DNA from 4 places in the Streptomyces sp. NPDC013157 genome. Region 1 is predicted to be linked to each of the others. Evidence: riboswitches for the same ligand, from Rfam matches in the RefSeq annotation. Region 1 holds a riboswitch; each other region holds the start of a gene.
The links. A riboswitch is a leader RNA that binds a small molecule or an ion and turns the genes downstream of it on or off. The one in region 1 is predicted to bind cyclic di-AMP.
Positions count from the first base shown of each region.

Region 2: linked by a shared signal. The riboswitch ahead of ACFY6U_RS11380 (peptidoglycan DD-metalloendopeptidase family protein) and the one ahead of ACFY6U_RS31125 (M23 family metallopeptidase) in region 1 are both predicted to bind cyclic di-AMP.
Region 3: linked by a shared signal. The riboswitch ahead of ACFY6U_RS30325 (transglycosylase SLT domain-containing protein) and the one ahead of ACFY6U_RS31125 (M23 family metallopeptidase) in region 1 are both predicted to bind cyclic di-AMP.
Region 4: linked by a shared signal. The riboswitch ahead of ACFY6U_RS42600 (C40 family peptidase) and the one ahead of ACFY6U_RS31125 (M23 family metallopeptidase) in region 1 are both predicted to bind cyclic di-AMP.

Region 1 covers NZ_JBIBAK010000012.1:22,519-28,090, reverse strand. Annotated here, with positions in the region: gene ACFY6U_RS31140 (MarR family winged helix-turn-helix transcriptional regulator) at 55-579, opposite strand; gene ACFY6U_RS31135 (dihydrofolate reductase family protein) at 711-1,841, shown strand; tRNA gene ACFY6U_RS31130 (tRNA-Met) at 1,980-2,053, shown strand; cyclic di-AMP (ydaO/yuaA leader) riboswitch at 2,379-2,539, shown strand; gene ACFY6U_RS31125 (M23 family metallopeptidase) at 2,547-3,581, shown strand; gene ACFY6U_RS31120 (aldo/keto reductase) at 3,756-4,718, shown strand; gene ACFY6U_RS31115 (IS607 family transposase) at 4,993-5,568, shown strand; gene ACFY6U_RS31110 (IS200/IS605 family accessory protein TnpB-related protein) at 5,561-5,572, shown strand, end outside.
Region 2 covers NZ_JBIBAK010000003.1:268,647-274,218, forward strand. Annotated here, with positions in the region: gene ACFY6U_RS11360 (helix-turn-helix domain-containing protein) at 1-452, opposite strand, end outside; gene ACFY6U_RS11365 (GNAT family N-acetyltransferase) at 451-975, shown strand; gene ACFY6U_RS11370 (TetR/AcrR family transcriptional regulator) at 1,018-1,620, shown strand; gene ACFY6U_RS11375 (SGNH/GDSL hydrolase family protein) at 1,665-2,450, opposite strand; gene ACFY6U_RS11380 (peptidoglycan DD-metalloendopeptidase family protein) at 2,632-3,573, opposite strand; cyclic di-AMP (ydaO/yuaA leader) riboswitch at 3,578-3,738, opposite strand; gene ACFY6U_RS11385 (alpha-galactosidase) at 4,047-5,572, opposite strand, start outside.
Region 3 covers NZ_JBIBAK010000011.1:210,122-215,693, reverse strand. Annotated here, with positions in the region: gene ACFY6U_RS30335 (CHRD domain-containing protein) at 1-795, opposite strand, end outside; gene ACFY6U_RS30330 (polyprenyl synthetase family protein) at 955-1,965, opposite strand; cyclic di-AMP (ydaO/yuaA leader) riboswitch at 3,253-3,449, shown strand; gene ACFY6U_RS30325 (transglycosylase SLT domain-containing protein) at 3,455-3,940, shown strand; gene ACFY6U_RS30320 (HAD family hydrolase) at 3,954-4,760, opposite strand; gene ACFY6U_RS30315 (FAD-dependent oxidoreductase) at 5,046-5,572, opposite strand, start outside.
Region 4 covers NZ_JBIBAK010000020.1:4,117-9,688, forward strand. Annotated here, with positions in the region: gene ACFY6U_RS42590 (ATP-dependent Clp protease proteolytic subunit) at 1-537, shown strand, start outside; gene ACFY6U_RS42595 (hypothetical protein) at 545-853, shown strand; cyclic di-AMP (ydaO/yuaA leader) riboswitch at 1,215-1,399, shown strand; gene ACFY6U_RS42600 (C40 family peptidase) at 1,403-1,876, shown strand; gene ACFY6U_RS42605 (ATP-binding protein) at 1,910-2,368, opposite strand; gene ACFY6U_RS42610 (helix-turn-helix transcriptional regulator) at 2,581-3,441, shown strand; gene ACFY6U_RS42615 (DUF397 domain-containing protein) at 3,451-3,678, shown strand; gene ACFY6U_RS42620 (8-amino-7-oxononanoate synthase) at 3,790-4,917, opposite strand; gene bioB (biotin synthase BioB) at 5,065-5,572, shown strand, end outside.

The sequences.
Region 1 (5,572 bases):
CTCATGCTTTAAATTTGAAGCAACAGATTTCCGTACGGTTTCGGGAAGTCGAGTTCACGATCCGGAACAGGGGGACGACCGCCGCCGCCACGGCAGCTCGTCCGGCGTCGGCCGCGGGGTCGACTCGTCGCCCTCCAGCGCCCGCGCGATCACGGAGCTGATCTCCTCCAGCTGCTCCACCTGCTCGGCGGAGAGGTGGTCGAAGACCGCCGCCCGTACCGTCTCCACGTGGCCCGGCGCCGTGCGCTCCAGCACCGCCATGCCCTCGTCCGTCAGGATGGCGAAGCTGCTCCGCTTGTCCCACTGGCAGTCCTCGCGGCGGATCAGCCCGTCCTTCTCCAGCCGGGTCACGGCGTACGTCAGCCGGCTCCGGGTGATCTTCGACTTCTCGGCGAGGTCGGTCATGCGCAGCTTGCGCTCCGGCGCCTCGGAGAGGTTGGCCAGAATGCCGTAGTACAGGTGCGGCATGCCGGCGTCCTGCTGGAGCTGCCGGTCGATCGCGTCCTCCAGGAGGTGCGTCGCCGCCATGTAGGCGCGCCAGGCGCGCTGCTCCTTCGGAGTGAGCCAGCGAGTCGTCATGGCTCCAGTGTAGGTTTGTTTCAAACTTTAACCAAGTGTCCGTGTCAGGGCAGCCGGGCCGACCCCGTCAGCCATCCGGCCGGTCCGGTCAGCCTGCCCGCCAGTCCGCCCGCCGAGAGTGAGCGCGTCCGATGCCGTACCCCTACGTCCTGCTGTCCGCCGCCGTCTCCCTCGACGGCTTCCTCGACGACACCGGCCCCGACCGGCTCCTGCTCTCCTCCCCCGCCGACTTCGACCGCGTCGACGAGGTACGGGCCTCCGTCGACGCCATCCTGATCGGCGCCGGCACCATCCGCGCGGACAACCCGCGGCTCCTGGTCAACTCCCCGGAGCGGCGCGCGGCCCGGACCGCCGCCGGCCGGCCCGAGTACCCCCTCAAGGTCACGGTCACGGCGACCGGCGACCTCGACCCGGACGCGAAGTTCTGGCACACCGGCGGCGAGAAGATCGTCTACACGACGGACGAGGGGGTACGGCGGGCCCGCGCCCTCGGGATCGCCGCCGACGTCGTCTCCCTCGGCGCCGACCTCGACTGGCGGCTGCTCCTGGAGCACCTGCACGACGTACGGGGCGTACGGCGCCTGATGGTCGAGGGCGGCGGCACCGTCCACACCCAGCTCCTCCAGCAGGGCCTGGCCGACGAGCTCCAGCTGGTCCTGGCCCCCCTCTTCGTCGGCGACCCGAAGGCGCCGCGGTTGTTCGGTCCCGGCGGGTACCAGGCCGGGCGGCTGCGGCTCCTGGAGACCCGCCGGATCGAGGACGTCGTCCTCATGCGCTACGAGCCCACGGCCCCCGGCACGGGCGGGTCGGTGTCCGCCGCGGACCGGCACTGGCTGCGGCTCGCCTGCGGACTGGCGGCCGAGTGCCCGCCCTCCCGGACCGCGTTCAGCGTGGGCGCGGTCGTCGTCGCGGCCGACGGCACGGAGCTGGCCCGCGGCCACTCCCGGGAGGCCGGCGACCCCGTGGTCCACGCGGAGGAGGCGGCCCTGGCGAAGATCCCCGCGGACGACCCCCGGCTGGCCGCGGCCACGGTCTACACCAGCCTCGAACCCTGCACCCACCGCGCCTCCCGCCCGCACCCCTGCGCCGAGCTGATCCTCCGGGCCGGGGTACGGCGGGTGGTGACGGCGTGGCGCGAACCGGACACGTTCGTGGCGGCGGCCGACGGGACGGGCGCGCTGCGGGAGGCGGGGGTGGAGGTGCTGGTGCTCGGGGAGTACGAGGGGGAGGCGAAGGCGCCCAACGCGCATCTGCTCGGCTGAGCGGGTCGGGGCGCGGTTTGCGGGTGCGGGTGCGTGGGGGTTGCCCGCGGTCAGGGACCTCCCCGCAGCCCCGTCGGCCTCGTGAGACTTAACCCGTGTGACTTCCCCTCTTCGGATGGCGTATGCTGGTGTCACCGACGCGGGGTGGAGCAGCTCGGTAGCTCGCTGGGCTCATAACCCAGAGGTCGCAGGTTCAAATCCTGTCCCCGCTACTGAAACCCAGGGCCGGAATCCGAGATTCAAGGATTCCGGCCCTGAGTCGTATCCAGATCCTGAGACGGCCCTGAGCGGGGCGCGGTCACGTTCGGTGTCCGGACGACCGCCCTGTGCATAACAACTGAGTCACCATCAAAACCTGTGTGACTCCTGAGGTGAGCGACGCGCACCGTCGACTCGACCGTTTTTGACCGGTCGTGGCAGGTAAGTCCAAGCTTTGAAAGCTTAATGATCAAGGCGAACAGCTTGGAATCTGATAGCCGGGTCTATTAACGTTCGATAACGCAGCGCGGTCGTCCCAGCCGTCACCCGAGACGGCTCCGTGCGCACGCGCCGAATCCCGCAAGGGAACCGGGGAACCACCACCTTGGGGTGAATCGCACGGCTACCGCCGGGTACGAAACGGCCGGTATACGCGCGTAGGAGACCTTCCCGCTCCGAACCCGTCAGCTAACCCGGTAGGCGGCGGAAGGAAAGGAGTGCGCCCGCGTGGCGTCCAACCCGCCTGCTCCGACAGCCCCGTTCGTGCCCAGCCAGCGTCAGCCCGACACCTTCGGCTACGGCGGCTACCGCACCGACGAGGGCCCTTTCGAGGAGTGGAACCCCACCGAGGAGTCCCTCTCCGCGGTACGCGGCCGGCACCGGGTCGCCAAGCAGAAGGGCGGCGGGCTCGCCCGCAGCTCCACGGTTCTCGGCGTCGGCGTCATAGCCGCCGTCGGCGCGGGCGGCATGGCCAGCGCCAACACCGGCAAGCCGCCGGTCTCCATCTCGCTGCCCGACCTCCCGTCCTCCGTCAGCTCGCTGCTCGGCGAGGACGGCGGCCACCAGGCCACCCGGACCGCGCTCAGCAGCGTCACGACGACCGCCACCGACGCGGACTCCTCCTCGTCCGACGCCGGTGAGGCGCTGCGCAGCCGGATCATCGCCCAGGCCGCGCAGCAGCAGAACCAGCTCGACACCAAGGCCAGCGCCAAGGCCGTCGCCGTCGCCGACCAGGCGGTCGCCGCAGCCGAGGCCAAGGCGGAGAAGGCGGCCGCCGCCAAGGCCGCCGACGCCAAGGAGAAGGCCGAGGCCTCCGCGAAGGAGAAGGCCGAGCAGGCCCGCCTCGCCGCGCTGGCCAAGCAGTACACGCTGCCCGTCGTCTCGTACACGATCACCGGCACCTTCGGCCAGGCCGGCTCCATGTGGTCCTCCGGCTACCACACCGGCCTCGACTTCGCCGCGCCCACCGGCACGCTGATCAAGGCCGTGCACAGCGGCACGGTCACCGAGGCGGGCTGGGCCGGCTCCTACGGCTACCGGACGATCATCACCCTCGACGACGGCACCGAACTGTGGTTCTGCCACCAGTCCTCGATCGGCGTCAAGGCCGGCCAGAAGGTCGCCACCGGCGACGTCATCGGCCGCGTGGGCGCCACCGGAAACGTCACCGGCCCGCACCTCCACCTGGAGGTCCACCCGAACGGCCAGGCCACCGCCATCGACCCGATGACCTGGCTGCGGGGCAAGGGCCTCAACCCCTGACCCTGGCTCCGGCCAGAACCCGGACCTCACTGACCGGCCCCCGGCGGCCCTGACGACAACCCCCGGCGTCAGGGCCGCCGGGCTGCCCGCCACGCCTCGCGGCGGCGGTCGCCTTTACAAGAACTTCGTGTTGCGTCGGCATGGGGTGCCGGGCGACGCGTGTTGAAGTCAGGCATGAGTGCTTCTTCCGCTTCCCCTTCCCTCCGCAAGCTCGGCGCCTCCGACCTGGAGGTCTTCCCGCTCGCCCTCGGCGGCAACGTCTTCGGCTGGACCGCCGACGAGGCCACCTCCTTCGCCGTCCTCGACGCGTACGCCGCCGCGGGCGGCAACTTCGTCGACACTGCCGACTCGTACACGGCGTGGATCGAGGGCAACAAGGGCGGCGAGTCCGAGACGATCATCGGCAAGTGGGTCAAGGCCCGCGGCAACCGCGCCGACGTCGTCATCGCGACGAAGGTCAGCCAGCACCCCGAGTACCCGGGCCTGTCCGCCGCCAACATCAGGGCCGCCGCCGACGCGTCCCTGCGCCGTCTCGGCACCGACCACATCGATCTGTACTACACGCACTTCGACAAGCCCGAGATCCCGGTCGAGGAGATCATCGGCGCGCTGGACGAGCTGGTGCGGGCGGGCAAGGTCCGGCACATCGCCGCGTCCAACATCACGCCGGAGCGGCTCCAGGAGTCCCTGGACTTCTCCGACCGCGAGGGCCTCGCCCGGTACGTCGCCCTCCAGCCCCACTACAACCTGGTCTCCCGCGACACCTACGAGGGCCCCCTCCAGGACCTGGCCTCCCGCACCGGTCTCGCGGCCGTCCCCTACTTCTCGCTGGCCGCCGGCTTCCTCACCGGCAAGTACCGCCCCGGTACGACGGTCGACAGCGCGCGAGCCGGCCGAGCCGCCCAGTACGCCGAGTCGGAGCGCGGCCAGAAGGTCCTGGCGGCCCTGGACGAGATCGCCGCGGCCCACGAGGCCCCGATCCCCACGGTCGCCCTGGCCTGGCTGGCGGCCCAGCCCACCATCACGGCCCCGATCGCCTCGGCCCGCACACTGGAGCAACTCCCGCCCCTGCTGGCCGTGGCGGACCTGAACCTGACGGACGAGGAACTGACGAAGCTGACGACGGCTTCCGCCTGACGGCCGCCTGCCCCCGGCTCCTCCGGTCCACCCTTCCGCCGCAACGGTGCTCGGCCACGACGGTCGAAGTCGGCGGGGCCGGGCAGGCCGGTACCCACCGTCGGAACGCCGGCCCGTCGCGGAGCACAGCGCCGTCGTGGGCCGGTCGCGCAGTTCCTCCCCCCCAGCCTTCGGCCGGGGGTACCCCCAGCGCCCCCAGGGGGTCTTCAACTGCTGCTCTTCAAAGTCGAGTGAGTGAGCGTAACCATGTGTGAGTGAGTGTCGTTGTCAGAGCATGAATCTCACGGAATGGGCGAAGACGCAGGGTGTGCATCCGCAGACCGCATATCGCTGGTTCCGTGAGGGGACGCTGCCGGTACCGGCTCAGCGGGTCGGCCCGCGCACGATCCTCGTGAATGTTGGGGTCAACGCCGTGCCCGAGGCGATCGGCGGGCTGGGCCTGTATGCCCGTGTCTCCTCCCATGACCAGAAGACCGACCTGGAACGGCAGGTCGCCCGGCTGTCCCGGTGGGCGGCGCAGGCCGGCCACCGGGTGGTGCGCGTGGAGGCGGAGATCGCATCCGGTATGAACGGTGCCCGCCCCAAAGCCAAGCGGCTGCTGGCCGATCCGGATGTGACCACCGTGGTGGTCGAACACAAGGACCGGCTGGGCCGGATGAACACCGAACTTGTCGAAGCCGCCCTGTGCGCACATGGGCGCCGCCTCGTGGTCCTTGATGACGGCGAGGTCGAAGACGACCTGGTGCGCGACATGGTGGAGGTGCTGACCTCGTTCTGTGCCCGTGTGTACGGTCGCCGGTCGGCGAAGAACCGCGCCCGCAAGGCTTTGGAGGCCGCCGAGCATGGCTGACTCC
Region 2 (5,572 bases), on a different contig from region 1:
ACCCAGACGAGCTGCCGTACGAAGGCGAAGGCCGCGGCCGGGTAGGGCACCCGGGCTCCGGCGGGCAGCCGGATCTCGGCGATCTCCGCCGGGAAGCGCGGGCCGGTGATCTGGCGGCGCCGGTAGCCGGTGCCGGGGTCGCGCCACTCGGCGGCGTCGGCGCCGCGCCGCACGCCCGGGGTGTCGGCCAGGGGTTCCTGTGCGCCCTGCATGCCCTCGGCGAGGGCCAGCAGCGAGGCGACGCCGATCTGGAAGGCGGCGGACAGCTTGCCGAGGACGACCGCGGTGGGGCTGCTCTCGCCGCGTTCGATCCGGCTGATCATCGCCGGGGAGACACCGGAGGCGTCCGCGAGCTGCGCCAGCGTCCAGCGGCGGCGCTCCCGTTCGGTGCGGACCCGGGCGGCGATCTGCCGCACCAGCGGGTCCACCGGTGGTTCTACTATGTTGGACATGAATCCAATATACGAGAGATGCGTGGTGGCGGTGCGCCCGGCCCGTCCAGGTGACGAGGAGGCCGTCCGCGCGATCCGCAATCACGCGATCGAGCACTCGACGGCCCTGTGGACCGAGACCCCGCAGTCACCCGCCGAGGGCGCGGCCTGGTTCGCCGCCCACCTCGAACGTGGCTCGGCGCTCGTGGCCGAGGTCGCCGACGCGCCGGGAGAGGTGGCCGGGTTCGCGGTCTACGGCGCGTGGCGCGCCCTGGACGGCTACCGGCACACGGTGGAGGACTCCGTCTACGTCCGCGAGGGCAGCCAGGGGCTCGGCATCGGCTCCGCGCTGCTTGGCCCGCTCATCGCCGCGGCGCGCGAGGCCGGCCACCATGTGATGATCGCCGGCATCGAGGCCCGGAACGCCGCGTCGATCCGGCTGCACGACCGGTTCGGGTTCGAGCACGTCGGCACGGTCCGGGAGGTGGGCACCAAGTTCGGCCGCCGGCTGGACCTGACGATCATGCGGCTGCCGCTGGCCTGAGACGGCGACGCGGACGGGGGAACGACCGATTAGGGTGACCGCGTGGCGAGAGTGCGGTTGAGCGTGGCCGAGCGGCGGGAGGAACTGCTGCGGGCCGCCATCGAACAGATCGAGGCGCGGGGCGTGGCGGCAGTGCGGATCGCCGATGTGGCCTCGGCGCTCGGGGTGAGCAACGCGCTGGTGCTGTACCACTTCTCGACGAAGGAGAAGCTGGTCGCCGCCGCCTTCACCTACGCCGCCGAGGACGACCTGGCGCATCTGCGCAAGCTGCTGGGCCGCCGTACGTCGGCGCTGCGCCGGCTGCGGGCCGCGGTGCGCTGGTACGCGCCGACCGGGCAGGCCAAGGGCTGGCGGCTGTGGATCGAGGGCTGGGCGGTGGCGTTGCGCGAGCCCGCGCTGCGGGACGTCACCAAGGGCCTGGACCAGCAGTGGAAGGCGGCGATCGCCGAGGTCATCGCCGAGGGGGTGGCCGCGGGCGAGTTCGGGTGCCCCGACCCCCCGGCTGCGGCGCTGCGGCTGACCGCGCTGCTCGACGGGCTCGCCGTCCAGCTGACGTCGTATCCCGGTGCCGTGGCCCGGTCCAGAGCCCAGGAGTGGGCCGACGAGGCGCTGGCGCGCGAACTGGGGCTGCCCGGGCAGCAGTAAGGGGCGGCCCGCAATGCGGCCACCCCTTACCCGCCGGTTCCGCCTCAGGCCACGGATGCGATCCGCATCTTGATGTCGTCCGGGGAGAGCGCTCCCTTGGCCGTCACGTGGTCGCCGGACGACTCCCCGCGCAGCCGGCGCCCGATCCAGGGGACGAGGTACTCGCGGGCCCAGTGCACGTCGTCGCGGCGGACCTCCAGGGTGCCGCGGGGCGGCAGCGGGGGCCACGGCTGGTCCGGGTCGGCCGGCACCTCGACGCCGAGCACCTGGCCCGCACGCAGCGCCACGCGTGTGTGCCCCTCGGGAGAGAGGTGCAGCCGGTCGTCGTCCCAGGCCCGCCGGTCCTGAATGGTCTTCAGGGACCACAGGTCCAGGACGGGGCAGCCGTACCGGTCGGCGATGGCCCGGACATGTCCGTTGTACGTGGCGATCTTGCCGCGCATGTGCTTGAGGACGGGCACGCCCCGGGTGTCGAAGCCGGTGGTCACCAGCACCGTACCGACGGCCTCGGTCAGCCGGGCCACGGCCCGCTCGAACCGCTCGGCCACCTCGTCGGGGTCGGTGCCGGGGCGGATGATGTCGTTGCCGCCCGCACAGAAGGAGACCAGGTCCGGGGCGAGTTCCAGGGCCTGCGGCACCTGGTCCGCCACGATCTGGTCGAGCAGTTTCCCGCGCACGGCGAGGTTGGTGTAACCGAAGTCGCCCTCGGGCCGCCGGTCGGACAGCAGTACCGCGAACCGGTCGGCCCAGCCGACGAACGCCCCGTCGGGGCCGGGGTCTCCCACGCCCTCGGTGAAGCTGTCCCCCACCGCCGCGTACGACCCGATCACTGATGCATTGTCATTCTTCGAATCGTCTCCCACGTCGGACCATGATTCACCTTCGGTTGTGACCTACGCGACCGTAATAAGGGGTTGACGCTCGGTGAGATAAGACACCTTTAAATACTTTGCCAACCTTGGAATAAGGCCCTGAACACCGACGTTGAAGCGTCGGTCGCGGGGCCCCGGGTCAGCCGACGGCGACACCCTTGGAGCGGAGATAGGCGACCGGGTCCACGTCCGAGCCGTAGTCGGGGGTGGTGCGGATCTCGAAGTGCAGGTGCGGGCCGGTCACGTTGCCGGTCGCGCCGGAGAGACCGACCTGCTGGCCCGCGGTCACGGTCTGGCCGACCGAGACGGAGAGGGCGGAGAGGTGGCCGTACTGCGCGTAGTAGCCGTCGGCGAGCCGGATGACGACCTGGTTGCCGTAGGCGCCGCCCCAGCCGGCCGTGACGACCGTGCCCGCGCCGACGGCCTTGACGGGGGTGCCGGTCGGGACGACGAAGTCGACGCCCGTGTGGTAGCCGCTGGACCACATGCTGCCGGCCACGTGGTAACCGGTGCCGACGGCGCCGGCGGCGACCGGGAGGTTGAAGCCGGAGGTGGTCGCGACCGAACCGTCGGAGCCGTCCGCGGAGGAGGCCGAGGACGAGGAGGAGGCCGAGGACGAGGAGGGGGAAGACGACTGCGGGTTCGACTGCGTCTGCGGACGGGAGCCGGAGTCCGTCGTCGTGGCGTGCCGGCCACCGAGGGTCAGCTTGAGTCCGGGGTGGATCAGCGAGGGGTTGTCGCCGACCGCCTGCCGGTTGTCGGCGTAGAGCCGGTGCCAGCCGCCGCGGACGTTCTGCTCGCGGGCAATCTTCGAGAGATAGTCACCGGGCACCACCGTGTAGATGCGGTGCGCGAAATGCGCGGCGCCGGAATTCCCCGCGGGCGCCTCCTTCACCGCGGTCTTCCCGATCACGGGAAGCGTCTGGGTGGCCTTTTCGGAAACGGACTGCGTAGTGGCCGCGTGGGCGCCGGTGGCCCCCATGAGCGGCAGAGCCAGCGCGGCGCCACCGGTTCCGGCGACGGCCATCGAGCGGGTGAAACGCTGGGACTTGGGGCGGCGGTGCTTACCCTTCGCGGGCATGGCGCATTCCTCTCCTGCGCCTGCGAGGTGAGCTGTCGGGTTCGGGCTGGAGCTGCCCGGCCACGGCGGAAAGCGTGGCTGCACCCCTAGCCGTCCCGGGAACCGGAACAGGCGGTCTTACCTGGTGGGTCCCCCGCTCCTGCCGGGCACGGGTGAGTGTGTGTGGGGACTCCGGGCGGCGGCAGGATTCGGCGTTCCGACCGGATGTGTGGCGAACGTAAACGAGTAGGACGGACGTGGACAAGCATCCGGTTTCCGGCCGTCCGGGTTTCACTTGATCCGTTACCGGAAATCCCGGTCACCCTCCGTGAATTCCGGTCTGTTCGCTTTTCCAATCCGCTTACGGAACACCAGGATTACGTGAGCATGACGCGCGACGGACGGTCACGAATATGACGCTCCTCACGCACGTCATGCCACGTCCCCTTATTACACGCCGAGTTGTAATGAAGACGCCAATTCGGGTATACGTGTCAGATCCGGCGAAGCCGGATGACTGCCGCATCCAGGTCGCCCTTCAGTCCGGTGCGCAGCCCGTGGTGCAACAGGACGGCACCCCGGTGCACTTCGCCCGTTTCGCGGCATTCGTATGACGCTGTCGGATCGAGCCCCTGCAGCCTCAGCGCCGGCGCCGGCTCGCCGTAGCTCTGGGCCTGCAGCCAGGCGAGGACGACGGTCTCGTCGCCGAGCGTGTACTGCACCGCGCTGAGCCCGCCGGCCGGCGGCCGCAGCCGGAACTGATCGCCGCGCTGCACCTGGGGCCGGATCTCCTTGTAGAGCTCCACCCAGCGGCCGGCCTCGGCGAGCTCCTCCTCGGTCCACTGCGAGAGGTCGCCGCCGATGCCGAGCGCACCGGCCATGGAGCTGACGAACCGGAAACGCAGGCTGCTGACCCGGCCGTTGAGCTGGTGGTTCGGGCTGTCGGTGACCCAGGCCGACATCACCCGGGCGGGGTGGATCTGGCTGAAGCCGTGCTGGATGGCGAGCCGGTCCAGCGGGTCGGTGTTGTCGGAGGTCCACACCTCGTCGGTACGGCTCATGATCCCGAGGTCGATCCGCCCGCCGCCGCCGGAGCACGACTCGATGGCCACGTTCGGGTGGGCCGCCCGGATCCGGTCGAGCAGGGCGTACAGCCCGCGCACGTGGTCGACCCACAGGCGCTGCGGGTAGGGCTCGCCGGGCCAGCCCGCGTCCGTGAAGCAGCGGTTGAAGTCCCACTTGACGTAGTCGATCGGAGCGCTGGACAGCAGGGCGTCGAGCTGCTCCCACAGGTACTCCTGGACGTCCTCGCGGGCGAGGTTGAGGACGAGCTGGTTGCGGAGTTCCGTCCGCTTCCGTCCCGGCTGGTACTGCACCCAGTCGGGGTGTGCCCGGTACAGGTCGCTGTCCGGGTTGACCATCTCGGGCTCGACCCAGATGCCGAACTGCATGCCGAGGGCGTGCACGTAGTCGGCGAGCGGCTTGAGACCCTTCGGGAAGCGGTCCGGGTTGGGCGTCCAGTCGCCGAGCCCGGCGCGGTCGCTGGTGCGGGCGCCGAACCAGCCGTCGTCCACCACGAACAGCTCGACGCCGATCGCGGCGGCCCGGCGGGCGAGGGTGGCCTGCTGCTCCTCGGAGATGTCGAAGGTGGTGGCCTCCCAGGAGTTGAACAGCACCGGCCGGTCCTGATCGGCGTCCGGGATGATGTACGCCCGCTGGTAGGCGTGCCAGGCGCGGCTCGCCCCGCCGAAACCGCCGTCGGTCCACAGGCCCGCGAAGACGGGGCTGGTGTACGACTCGCCCTCGGCCAACATCAGCAGGCCCGAGTCGTCGTAGCCGGCGCCGCCGGTGATCTGCACGCGCGCGTCCGGGAGCTGAGCGACCGCGATCCGCCAGGAGCCGGACCAGCCGAGGGCGCAGCCCCAGACCTCGCCGCGCTCCTCGGTGGCGTCGGTGTCGAGGGCGACCCAGGGCAGGTGCTGGTGGCCGGTGTGGCCGCGGCGGCTGCCGATGACCTTCT
Region 3 (5,572 bases), on a different contig from region 1:
GAGGTCCAGTTCGGGGATGTTGCCGGTGCCGTTCGCCGTCTTGGTCAGGACGGCTCCGGTGACCGCGGTGCCGTCGGGTGCGGCCCACTGCGGGGTACCGGAGTTCGGTGCGACGAAGGAGTGGCGGATGCCGCCGCCGAGCTTGGCGCTGACGTCGCGCTGGGCGAAGGCGTAGCCGCCGCCGTCGGCGGGCTTGCACTCGTAGATCTGCTTGCCGGTGACGACGGATGCCTGGAAGCCGCCCTTGAGGTCGGAGACCGTGGCGACGGCGTGCAACTGGCCGCGGAGTGCTCCACCGGGGAACTCGGCGGTGTGCAGGTTGGCGTAGAAGGCTCCGGGGTCGGTGGTGAGCTGCGCGAGCAGGGCCTTGTCGGTGACCTTGACGCTGCCCGCGACACTGTGGCCCCTGGCCTTCTTCAGCAGCTTCCCGAAGTCGATTTTGACGCCGCCGTTGGCTCCCTTGGCGCCCTGGTGGATGTGCAGGTCGGTGGGCCTGCCGGTGCCGCGCCAGGTCACGGCGACGGTCACCTTGTCCCCCTTGACCTGGATGAACTCCAGCGCGGCACCGTCCTTGTCCCCGACGGCGGGCCCACCGGCGACGGGCACCTCGTTGGCACCGCGCAGGCTGGCGGCGAGGACGACGGAGGTGGTGGAGCTGTGGCTGGTGTGGCTGTAGCTGGTGTCGCTGTGGCCGGTGGCGGCGGATGCCGGGACGGCGGTACAGCCGAGAGCGGTGACGGTGACGGTGATGGCAGCGGCGACGAGGCTCTTGCGGCGCGTTGCGTCGATGACCATGATTCCGTTTTCTCCCCCTGTGTCAGCCGACGCCCCCTGCGTCGGCTTCTGCGGAGAAGTACGGAACACGTCCCGGATTGGACTCAGCCCAAGCATGTGACCTGAGTCACATGGAGGCTGCTTTCCGGGAGCCCGGAGCCCGCAACGCCGGCCGGAGGGCTAGCCGGCTCGGTGCACCACCGCGTCGCACAGCTCCACCAGTGCCACCTTCGGGTCGCATTCCGGCAGCGGACCCAGCGCGGCCCGCGCCTCCTCCGCGTACCGAACCGCGTCCCGGCGGGCCTGCTCCAGCGCCGGGTGCGCCCGCAGCGCCGCCAGGGCCTCCGCGTGCCGCGCGTCGTCCGTGAGGTCGGAGTCCAGCAGCTCGCACAGGGCGATGTCCTCGGCCAGCCCCAGTCGGGCCGCCCGCTCCCGCAGCCGCAGCACCGGAAGCGTGGGCACGCCTTCGCGGAGGTCCGTCCCCGGGGTCTTCCCCGACTCGTGGGAGTCGGAGGCGATGTCCAGCACGTCGTCGGCGAGCTGGAAGGCGACGCCGAGCCGCTCACCGTACTGGGTGAGAACGTCGACGACCGTCTCGTCGGCGCCGGACAGCATCGCGCCGAAGCGGCAGGAGACCGCGACCAGCGAGCCGGTCTTGCCGCTGAGCACGTCGAGGTAGTGCTCGACCGGGTCACGGCCGTCCGACGGGCCTGCCGTCTCCAGGATCTGACCGGTCACCAGGCGCTCGAACGCGAGGGCCTGGACCCGGACCGCCTCGGGACCGAGGTCGGCGAGGATCTGGGAGGCGCGGGCGAAGAGGAAGTCGCCGGTGAGGACGGCCAGCGAATTGCCCCAGCGGGTGTTGGCGCTGTCGACACCGCGGCGCACGGCGGCCTCGTCCATGACGTCGTCGTGGTACAGCGTGGCCAGGTGGGTGAGCTCGACGACGACGGCCGACGGCACGACACCGGGGGCGTACGGGTCGCCGAACTGCGCGGCGAGCATGACCAGCAGCGGGCGGAACCGCTTCCCCCCGGCCCGCACGAGGTGCTGCGCGGCCTCCGTGATGAACGGGACCTCGCTCTTGGTGGCGTCTAGCAAGCCTTCCTCGACAGCCGTCAATCCGGCCTGGACAGCGGCTTCCAGAGCCTGGTCCCGCACGCTCAGCCCGAACGGCCCGACGACGGTCACGAGGGGTCTCCTGTCTGCTGGTGTCTACTGGCGATTACACGGTTTGTCGATAGGTCGCTGCCATCACTCAAGTCAGCGTATCCGGTCAGGTTTCGATCACCGATAGCGCCCACGGTTACACCCCGGGCGCTATCGGATCACGACCGTTATGTTTTTGATCAGCCGATACGACCCGACATCCGCTGACTTAACAGGAAGTGCGGGCAGTTGTCCCGAACCGAGGCCCAGGCCGTGTCCCGCACCGGGCTCCGCGCCGGGTCCGGATCCGGCGAGGCACCCGAGGGCCCGTCCGGCGGCGAACCCTCCGGATGACCGCCGCCCGGAAACCGCCACACCTCCCCGGCCGACGTCACCTGCCCGGGCGTACCCCTTCCACCGCCCACCCATGCCCGCAGGGGCACACCATGCACGGACGGCGACACCTCGCCCCCGTCCACGCCCGTCTGCTCTCCTCCGCGAGACCCCGCACGTCGAGCTCCGCGTTCCGTTGACCCACGTCCTCTCGCTCCGCATTTCCTTGACCGTCATTCCCTCGGCCGGCAGAACGGCATCCCTGCGCGCGCGTGGCGCCCGCACCTCACCCCGTCGGCTCACGGAGCGTCGACACGTTCGAGCCTCGCCCGGGGCCGCCGCCATGACAACGACGCACACCACAGGGGAGGTTCCGCCCTCGCGTTGGACACGCGCACCGGGGATTACCGGTTCCGCGCCTCCCCTGTCTCAACGTGACGAGAATCACGCGCGCATGCAACGACGCTCGATGCCGGGCCCCGTCAAGCATCCGCCTCAACCTCCCCGTTGGGCATGCCCGACGACACGCGCACACAGCCGTGGCTTCCGAAGTTGACGGAGGGGTTGACGGAGAGCATGCCGGAAATATATCTAATCCGACAATTCGGACTACTCGCCGAAAATGCTCACATCGGGGCCGTCGGAAGCGCCCCCGCGGGGGGCATTCCACGGGAATGCAAGTGGTGAAGTTTTCTGTTGAACCATGAAAAAGGCGGATTCCATGAATCCATCATGTCCGCTTTGCCGTTATTGCGAATTCGTGAAGTAGGTCACGCGGGCCCGAATGCCGCAAGGCTTGTACGACCTGCGGGGCGACCCTTCCTTTCCTTTTCCCGTGGGCCAGTTGAGGGTTGGCTGCAGCAAAGGATCAAGTGCCCCATACGGCACAGATCAAGGTCAATCAGCACGTTGTGTGAATCAGCCTCTTGTTTCGGACATGTGCTCTCGCATACGTTCCGGCTCGCCGGGCGGACGCCGAATCCTGCCGCCGCCCGTAGTGACCCATCGACGAGTTCATTCGCACGGCAGGAGCGGGAGACCCAGGTAAGTCGCCGGACCGGACGGCCGACGTCAGAGAACAGACGTCGTTCCGGAACGGCTAGGGGTGAAGCCTCATCGCCTTCGGGCGATGTGGCCGGGCACTCCCCGAGCCCGAACCCGACAGCTCACCTCGCAGGCGACGGAGAGGAACTTCGCCATGCCTGCTGCCGTTCAGCACCGCCGTCCCCGCCGTAACCGCATCGTCCGCACGCTCGCCGTCGTCGGCACCGGCGCCGCCGTCCTCGCCCTCCCGCTCATCGGGGCCACGACCGCGTCCGCCGCCGGCTCCACCACGACGGCCTCGACGACCCTCGCCGGGTACCCGAACAACCTCGACGGCTGGATCCGCGAGTCGCTCGCGATCATGGCGGAGAAGCACATCCCGGGCACCTACAACGGCATATACCGCAACCTGATGCGGGAGTCCTCCGGCAACCCGCGGGCCATCAACCTCTGGGACTCCAACGCGGCCAAGGGCATCCCGTCCAAGGGCCTGCTCCAGGTGATCGACCCGACGTTCAAGGCGTACCACGTGGACGGCACGTCGTTCGACATCTACGACCCGGTCGCGAACATCACCGCCGCCTGCAACTACGCCGCCGCGCGGTACGGCTCGATCGACAACGTCCACGGCGCGTACTGATCGACGTTCCGCGTCACCCGAAGAGTCTTTCGAGGACGACGGCGATGCCGTCGTCCTCGTTCGACGTGGTGATCTCGTCGGCCACCGCCCTGAGTTCGGGGTGGGCGTTGGCCATCGCCACCCCGTAGGCCGCCCACTCGAACATCGGGATGTCATTGGGCATGTCGCCGAAGGCGATGGCCTGCCCGGGGCTCAGCGCCAGACGGTCGGCGGCCAGCGCGAGCCCGGTCGCCTTGGTCACCCCGCACGGCTGGAGTTCGACGGTCCCCGGCCCCGACATCGTGACCGTCGCCAGCGACCCGACCACCGAGCGGGCGGTCGTCGCCAGTTCGTCGTCGGTCAGGGTGTGGTGGCGCAACAGCACCTTGCTGATGGGCGCGCACCACAGGTCGTCGCGCCGGGCGACGCGCAGCGCGGGCAGCGTGGGATGGGGCATCAGATAGCCCGGCTCGATGAGCGTGAGCCCGTCCACGCCGTCCTGGTCGACCGCCGCGTACACCTGGCCGACCTCGGCCTCGATCTTGCCGAGTGCGGTCTCCGCCAGCTCCCGGTCAAGGGAGACCGACCACAGCAGCCGGTTCGCGCCGGCGTCGTACACCTGCGCGCCCTGGCCGCAGACCGCGAGTCCCGTGCAGCCGAGGTCGTCGAGGAGCGGGCGCGCTCTCGGGGCCGGGCGACCGGTCACCACGAGGTGCTGAGCTCCGGCCCGGCCGGCCCGCCCGAGGGCGGCGAGCGACCGTTCCGAGAGGGTGTCGTCGCCGCGCAGCAGCGTGCCGTCCAGGTCGGTGGCGATCAGTGAGTACGGGGAGGGTGCGACCATGATCAGAGAATACGGACAGCACGGCCCGGGGACTCACCGTGCGTTTCGGCCTCAAGTGGCGCCCGCCGTATCCGTGATGGGGCCGCTGTCAGTAGCGGGCGTGATGTTTTCCGAGATGCCCGGCAGCTGCCCCGGGGCCCGGCCGGCGGTGCGCTGTACGTCGAAGAGGTCCCATGGCTCGGACTCTGGTTCGACGGAGACGGCGATGCCGTGCAACTGGACAGCGTGCAGGGGCTGTTGGGGCTGTACCTCGCGGGCGCCGGGTGACGGTTCGGCCCCGGGGTGTCAGACGTGGGCCGCAGCCAGGTGCCTGGCCAGGCGCGGAGAGGCGAACTCCGTACCGCACACGAACCGCATCACAGGACCGTACGACGCGGCCGCCGGGAGGCCCGTGAAGTAGAGGCCGGGTACGGAGGAGACGTATCCGGCGCCGAGTCTCGGGGCGCCGCGCGTGACGGCGACACGAGTGCGCAGCCCGGGGCCGAGGAAGGCCATCGCGGCGGTGTCCACGCGATAGCCGGTGGCGGCTATGACGTGGTCGGCGGTGAGGCGGTCGGTGCCGCCGTCGTGGGTGCGGACGGTGAGGACCGGGGCGCCTGCGGAGGTCTCGGCGCCGGTCACGGCGGCGACCTCGCGGACCTCGACCTTGCCCTCGAAGCGGTCGCGCAGCCACCAGGCGCCGAGCGGGCCGAGCACCCGGCGGACCAGGTAGTGGCGGGCCTGCGCCGGGAGGTAGCGGTAGGGGTGCGGGTAGTAGCTCAGGGCCCAGAGGGACCAGGCACGGCCGAACGGCGACTCGGGGCGCAGCTTCG
Region 4 (5,572 bases), on a different contig from region 1:
CGGATCGTCTTCCTCGGCACGCCCGTCGACGAGGTCTCGGCCAACGACGTGATGGCGCAGCTCATGTACCTGGAGTACGCGGCTCCGGAGCGGGACATCTCGCTGTACATCAACTCCCCGGGCGGGTCCTACAGCGCGATGGCCGCGATCTACGACACGGTCCAGTACGTGACCTGCGAGGTCGAGACGGTCTGCCTCGGGCAGGCCGGGGCGTCGGCCGCCGTACTGCTGGCGGCCGGCACGCCGGGCAAGCGGTCCGTGCTGCCCGGCGCGCGCATCGTCCTCCAGCAGCCGTCGCTGCCGGAACCGGTACAGGGCCAGCCGAGTGATCTGGCCATCCAGGCCGAGGAGTTGGACCGGGTCCGGGCGATGCTCGAACGGATGCTCGTCCGGCACACCGGGCGCACGGCGGAACAGGTGCACCGGGATCTGGAGCGGGACCTGGTCCTGGACGCACCGCAAGCGCTGGCGTACGGGCTGGTGGACCGGGTGATGCCCACCCGCCGTCCCTCGCTCGGCCTGCCGGACGCGGGGTGAGCCGCCGATGCTGCCGCCGGAGCTTCCTCCGCTGCCCGCGCTGACCCGCGCCGAGGGCGAGCTGATCGACCGTTACCTGGACGTGGTGGATTGGCTGGGCCGGATCAATCCGGCGCAGAACGAGGACACCTACCGCGGGCTGCGCGCCGCGCAGGCGCTGGTGCGCGCGGCGTCCGAGCTGCGTGACGCGCTGGCCCTGATGCATCAGCGGGGCGAGACGGAGCTTCACGGGGACACGCTGGCACGGGCGTTGCGGGTGCTCGACGGCGAGCGCCGGACCGCTCGCGTCGTACTCCCGCCCGACTGCGTACGGTGACACCCGCCGGACTCCGGCCCCACGCGTCGACACGGCGAGTGGGCCGGAGTCGAAACGATCCAAAGGGGTTACCGCCGTCCGGCGGAGTGTGGCGTGGTTTTACCTGACCGCGAGGACCGCTCAAGTTGCCTGCGCGGGGGTGCCCGCGAGCGGCTTCCGCGCAGGTCCGGGGCTACGCAGGGCAGTTGACGGAGAATCGAACACAGGACTGTCCACCCGAACGGGTGGGTGGTGAGTAACCCCACAAATCCCCGATTCCGTTGGGATTTTCGGACACGAGTGAGTGAAGATCCCTGTCTGACGACAAGCCCCCGCCACAGCGGCGGGGCGGTCCGGGCGGACGCCGAGTCCTGCCGCCGCCCGGATTGACCCGTCGACAGAAGTGCATCGGCAGGAGTGGAGGACCCAAGCACGACGGGTCGCCGGCAAGGTCGCGCCATGACCGGGCCGAGCAGCCCTTGGGGTGAAGCCGTGGCAACACGGCCGGGCAACTTCGCCAGCCCGAATCCGACAGGTCATCCTTCACAGGCGGCTGACGAAGGGTTGCGCATGACTGCGCTCAATCGTGTTCCGTCGCTGATGGCCCGGGCCGGTACGGCCTCGGCACTGACCATCGCCGCCGTGGGCGGCTCGATCGTGATCCCGGGCGTCGCTTCCGATGCCTCGGCCGCCACGATGGCGACGAAGGCACTTCAGGTCGCCGCCTCGAAGAAGGGCGCGCCCTACAGGTGGGGTGCCACCGGACCGAACAGGTTCGACTGCTCCGGGCTGACGCTGTACTCGTTCAAGAAGGCGGGCAAGACCCTGCCGCGAACGGCGGCCCAGCAGTACAACAAGACCCGTCACATCTCGGCCGGCAACCGCAAGGCCGGGGACCTGGTCTTCTTCCACTCGGGTTCCAGCGTGTACCACGTCGGCATCTACGCCGGGAAGGGAAAGATCTGGCACGCCCCGAAGACCGGGGACGTGGTGAAGCTCCAGAAGATCTGGACGCGCAGCGTCTGGTACGGCCGGGTCAGCTGACCCCACCGTGAGCGGGCCGGCAGGAGCTCAGGGCTACGGCTCCTGCTGGCCGGCCGCGGTGGCGGTGCCGGCCGGGACCGTCCAGGGCAGTTCGATGGAGACGGTCTTGCCGCCCTCCCCGGTGGGGCGTACCCGGAGCTTGCCGCCGCACTCGGCGGTCAGCCAGCGGATGATGACCATGCCCCGCCCGTTGTCCTGCTGGACCGCGGCGGGGAGTCTCTTGGGGAAGCGCGGATGACTGTCCGTGACGCCGATGCGCAGCTGCTCGTCCCGGTCGAGCACGAGGTCCACCGTGAAGGTGGGTGACTGCCCGAAGGTGTGCTGCACGGCGTTGGTGGCGAGTTCGGAGACGATGAGGCGGACGGTGTCCGCGGTCTCCGTCTCCGGCGGCAGCCCCCACTCCGCGAGCGTGTCCAGCACATAGGAGCGGGCGGCGTAGACCGAGGCGGGATCGCTCGGCAGAGTGACGGATGCTTCCAGGTGGTCTGCCATGGCGACGTCGTCCCTTTCCTCGGGACCGGAGTCCGACACGGAGCGGATGGTTCGAGTACGGTCCCGGACTGGTGCTTCTTCGCCAGACTGCCATTACCGGGCCGGTCACGGGGAGCGATCCACCAAGATATGCATATATCTGTCGCTCGAAGCGGTGAACTCTGCGACCTCAGACCGTATTTGGGCGGCTCGGAAGGAGTAAGGAGTAGCCCATGCAGAACGGTCCCGCGGTGCGCCGCCGCAAACTGGGCGCCGAACTGCGCACTCTGCGCACCGGCGCCGGCCTCACGAGCGGTGAGGCCGCCCGTCTGGTGGGCTGGCATCAGTCGAAAGTGAGCCGGATCGAGACCGGCGCCAGCGGTGTGAAACCGGCCGATGTGCGGTTACTCCTGGACGCCTACGGCGTGGTCGAGGGGCAACTGCGCGAGTTGCTGCTGGTGTTGGCGGGGTCGGAGGACACGGCGGGACGGCACCACTGGTGGCACGCCTATCGGGGGGTCCTGCCGCCCGCCTACCGCGATTTCATCAGCCTGGAGTCGCAGGCAGGCGCGATGCGCACGCTGGAGACCCTGGTCGTGCCGGGGTTGCTGCAGACCCCCGAGTACGCGCGTGCGGTGACCCGGGCGGCCATGGACGGGCCCGACGACGAGGCCCTGGACACCCTGGTGGAGGTGCGTCTGGCCAGGCAGGACGTGCTGCACAACGATCCGCCGCTGGAGCTGAACGCGGTGCTGGACGAAGCGGTGCTACGGCGCGAGGTGGGTGGCCCGGGCGTGATGACGCGGCAGTTGACCCGGCTGGTGGAGGCAGCCCGGTTGCCCCAGGTACGGCTCCAGGTGCTGCCGTTCGCGGCCGGGGCGCATATCGGCATCACCGGACCTTTCGTAATCTTCTCATTTCCGAGCACTTCTGATCTGGACGTGGTTGTTATCGACCAGTTGACGAGTAGCCTCTACCTGGAGCGGAAAGAAGACCTCCAGGCCTACACGGAGGCCTTCGACACGCTCCGGATCCACGCCCTTTCCCCCGAGGACTCGTTGGATTACATCGCCGCAATAGCTGACGGCGCGTAAGGAGGCACCATGACTGCACTGCCTCGGAACGTACCTTCAAGTGCTGATCTGCACGGACTGCGGTGGCTGCGCAGCAGCTACAGCACCGGAGCGAACAACTGCGTGGAGACGGCACGGCCGCGCTCCGGCCCCTCGGCCGGACTGCTCGCCGTGCGCGACTCCAAGGTTCCGGCCGGACCCGCGCTGCTCTTCTCCCCCGAGAGCTGGGCGGGTTTCACTTCGGCGTTCGCCGGCTGATCAGCCCCAGAAGAGTCTGATCAGACACGAACGAAACGGATCAGACTCGTACCCCATCCATCCCCGACTCCGTATCCGCTCGCGAGCCAGGCCCGGCCGTGTCACGCCGACTCATGGTCGCGTCTTGCCGATCACATGTACAGCGCGTTCGATCTCGGCCCCGGAGAGGTCCGCACGGGCGGTCAGCCTGAGCCGTGAGATGCCGTCCGGCACCGACGGCGGACGGAAACAGCCCACGGCCAGGCCTGCCGTCCGGCAGTCGGCCGCCCACTGCACGGCCTGCTCCGGGGACGGGGCCCGCACGGAGACCACCGCGGCGTCCGGACGTACCGCTTCCAGACCCGCGGCGGTCAGCCGTGCGTGCAGTTCCGCGGCCACCTCGCGGGCCCGGGCCGCACGTCCGGGCTCGCGGCGCAGCAGCCGCAGGGCCGCCAGGGCCGCCCCCGCCGCGGCGGGGGCCAGGCCGGTGTCGAAGATGAAGGTCCGGGCCGCGTTGACGAGGTGGTCGATCACCCGGGCCGGGCCCAGCACGACCCCGCCCTGACTGCCCAGCGACTTCGACAGGGTCGCCGTGACCACCACGTCCTCGGCTCCGGAGAGCCCGGCCGCGTCCGGCGCGCCCCGCCCGCCGTCCCCGAGGACCCCGAGCCCGTGGGCGTCGTCGACGAGCAGCCCGGCACCGTGCTCCCGGCACGCCTCGGCCAGTGCGGCCAGCGGTGCCGCGTCCCCGTCCACGGAGAACACCGTGTCGGAGACGACCACGGCGGGGCCCTCGTGCGTCCCGAGGGCCTTGCGCACGCCGTCCGGGTCGGCGTGCCCGACGACCTGGGTGGCCCCCCGGGCCAGCCGACAGCCGTCGATCAGGGAGGCGTGGTTGAGGGCGTCGGAGACGATCAGGGAGCCGTGCGGGCCGAGCGTGGTGACGGCGGCGAGGTTCGCGGCATAGCCGGAGGAGAAGACCAGGGCGGCCTCGAACCCGCAGAATCCGGCCAGCTCCTGCTCCAGCTCGGTGTGGAGCTCCGTCGTGCCGGTCACCAGCCGGGAGCCGGTCGAGCCACCGCCCCAGGTCCGGGCCGCCGCGGCCGCGCCCTCGGCGACCTCCGGGTGGTGGGCGAGGCCCAGGTAGTCGTTGCTCGCGAGGTCCAGCAGCGGCGAGTCGGCGGGGCGGGGGCGCAGGGTCCGTACGAGTCCGGCGCGGCGGCGCTGTTCCGCCTGTTCGTCGATCCAGCCGAACGCCATGGCCCCTCCGGTGAATTTGTAGGCAGTGGACAGACCCTAGCGGGATCATCAGGCGCCCACTGTGTGGCAATACCCACACGTCGAACTGACAGGGTTGTGCAAACTCTCCTTGGCCCGGAGCAGCCTCGTAGTACAGGATCGGCTCTCATGGACCTGCTGAACACGCTGGTGGACAAGGGGCTTCGGCGCGAGCTGCCGACCCGCGAGGAAGCGCTCGCCGTACTGGCGACCTCCGACGACGACGTGCTCGATGTGGTGGCCGCGGCCGGCAAGGTGCGCCGCCACTGGTTCGGCCGGCGCGTGAAACTCAACTACCTGGTCAACCTCAAGTCGGGCCTGTGCCCGGAGGACTGCTCCTACTGCTCGCAGCGGCTGGGCTCCTCCACCGGGATCCTGAAGTACAGCTGGCTGAAACCCGACGAGGCGTCCAAGGCGGCCGCCGCGGGTCTGGCCGGGGGTGCCAAGCGGGTCTGTCTGGTGGCGAGCGGGCGCGGTCCGACCGACCGGGACGTCGACCGGGTCGCGGGCACCATCAAGGCCATCAAGGAGCAGAACGAGGGCGTCGAGGTGTGCGCCTGTCTCGGTCTGCTCTCCGACGGCCAGGCGGAGCGGCTGCGCGAGGCGGGCGCGGACGCCTACAACCACAACCTCAACA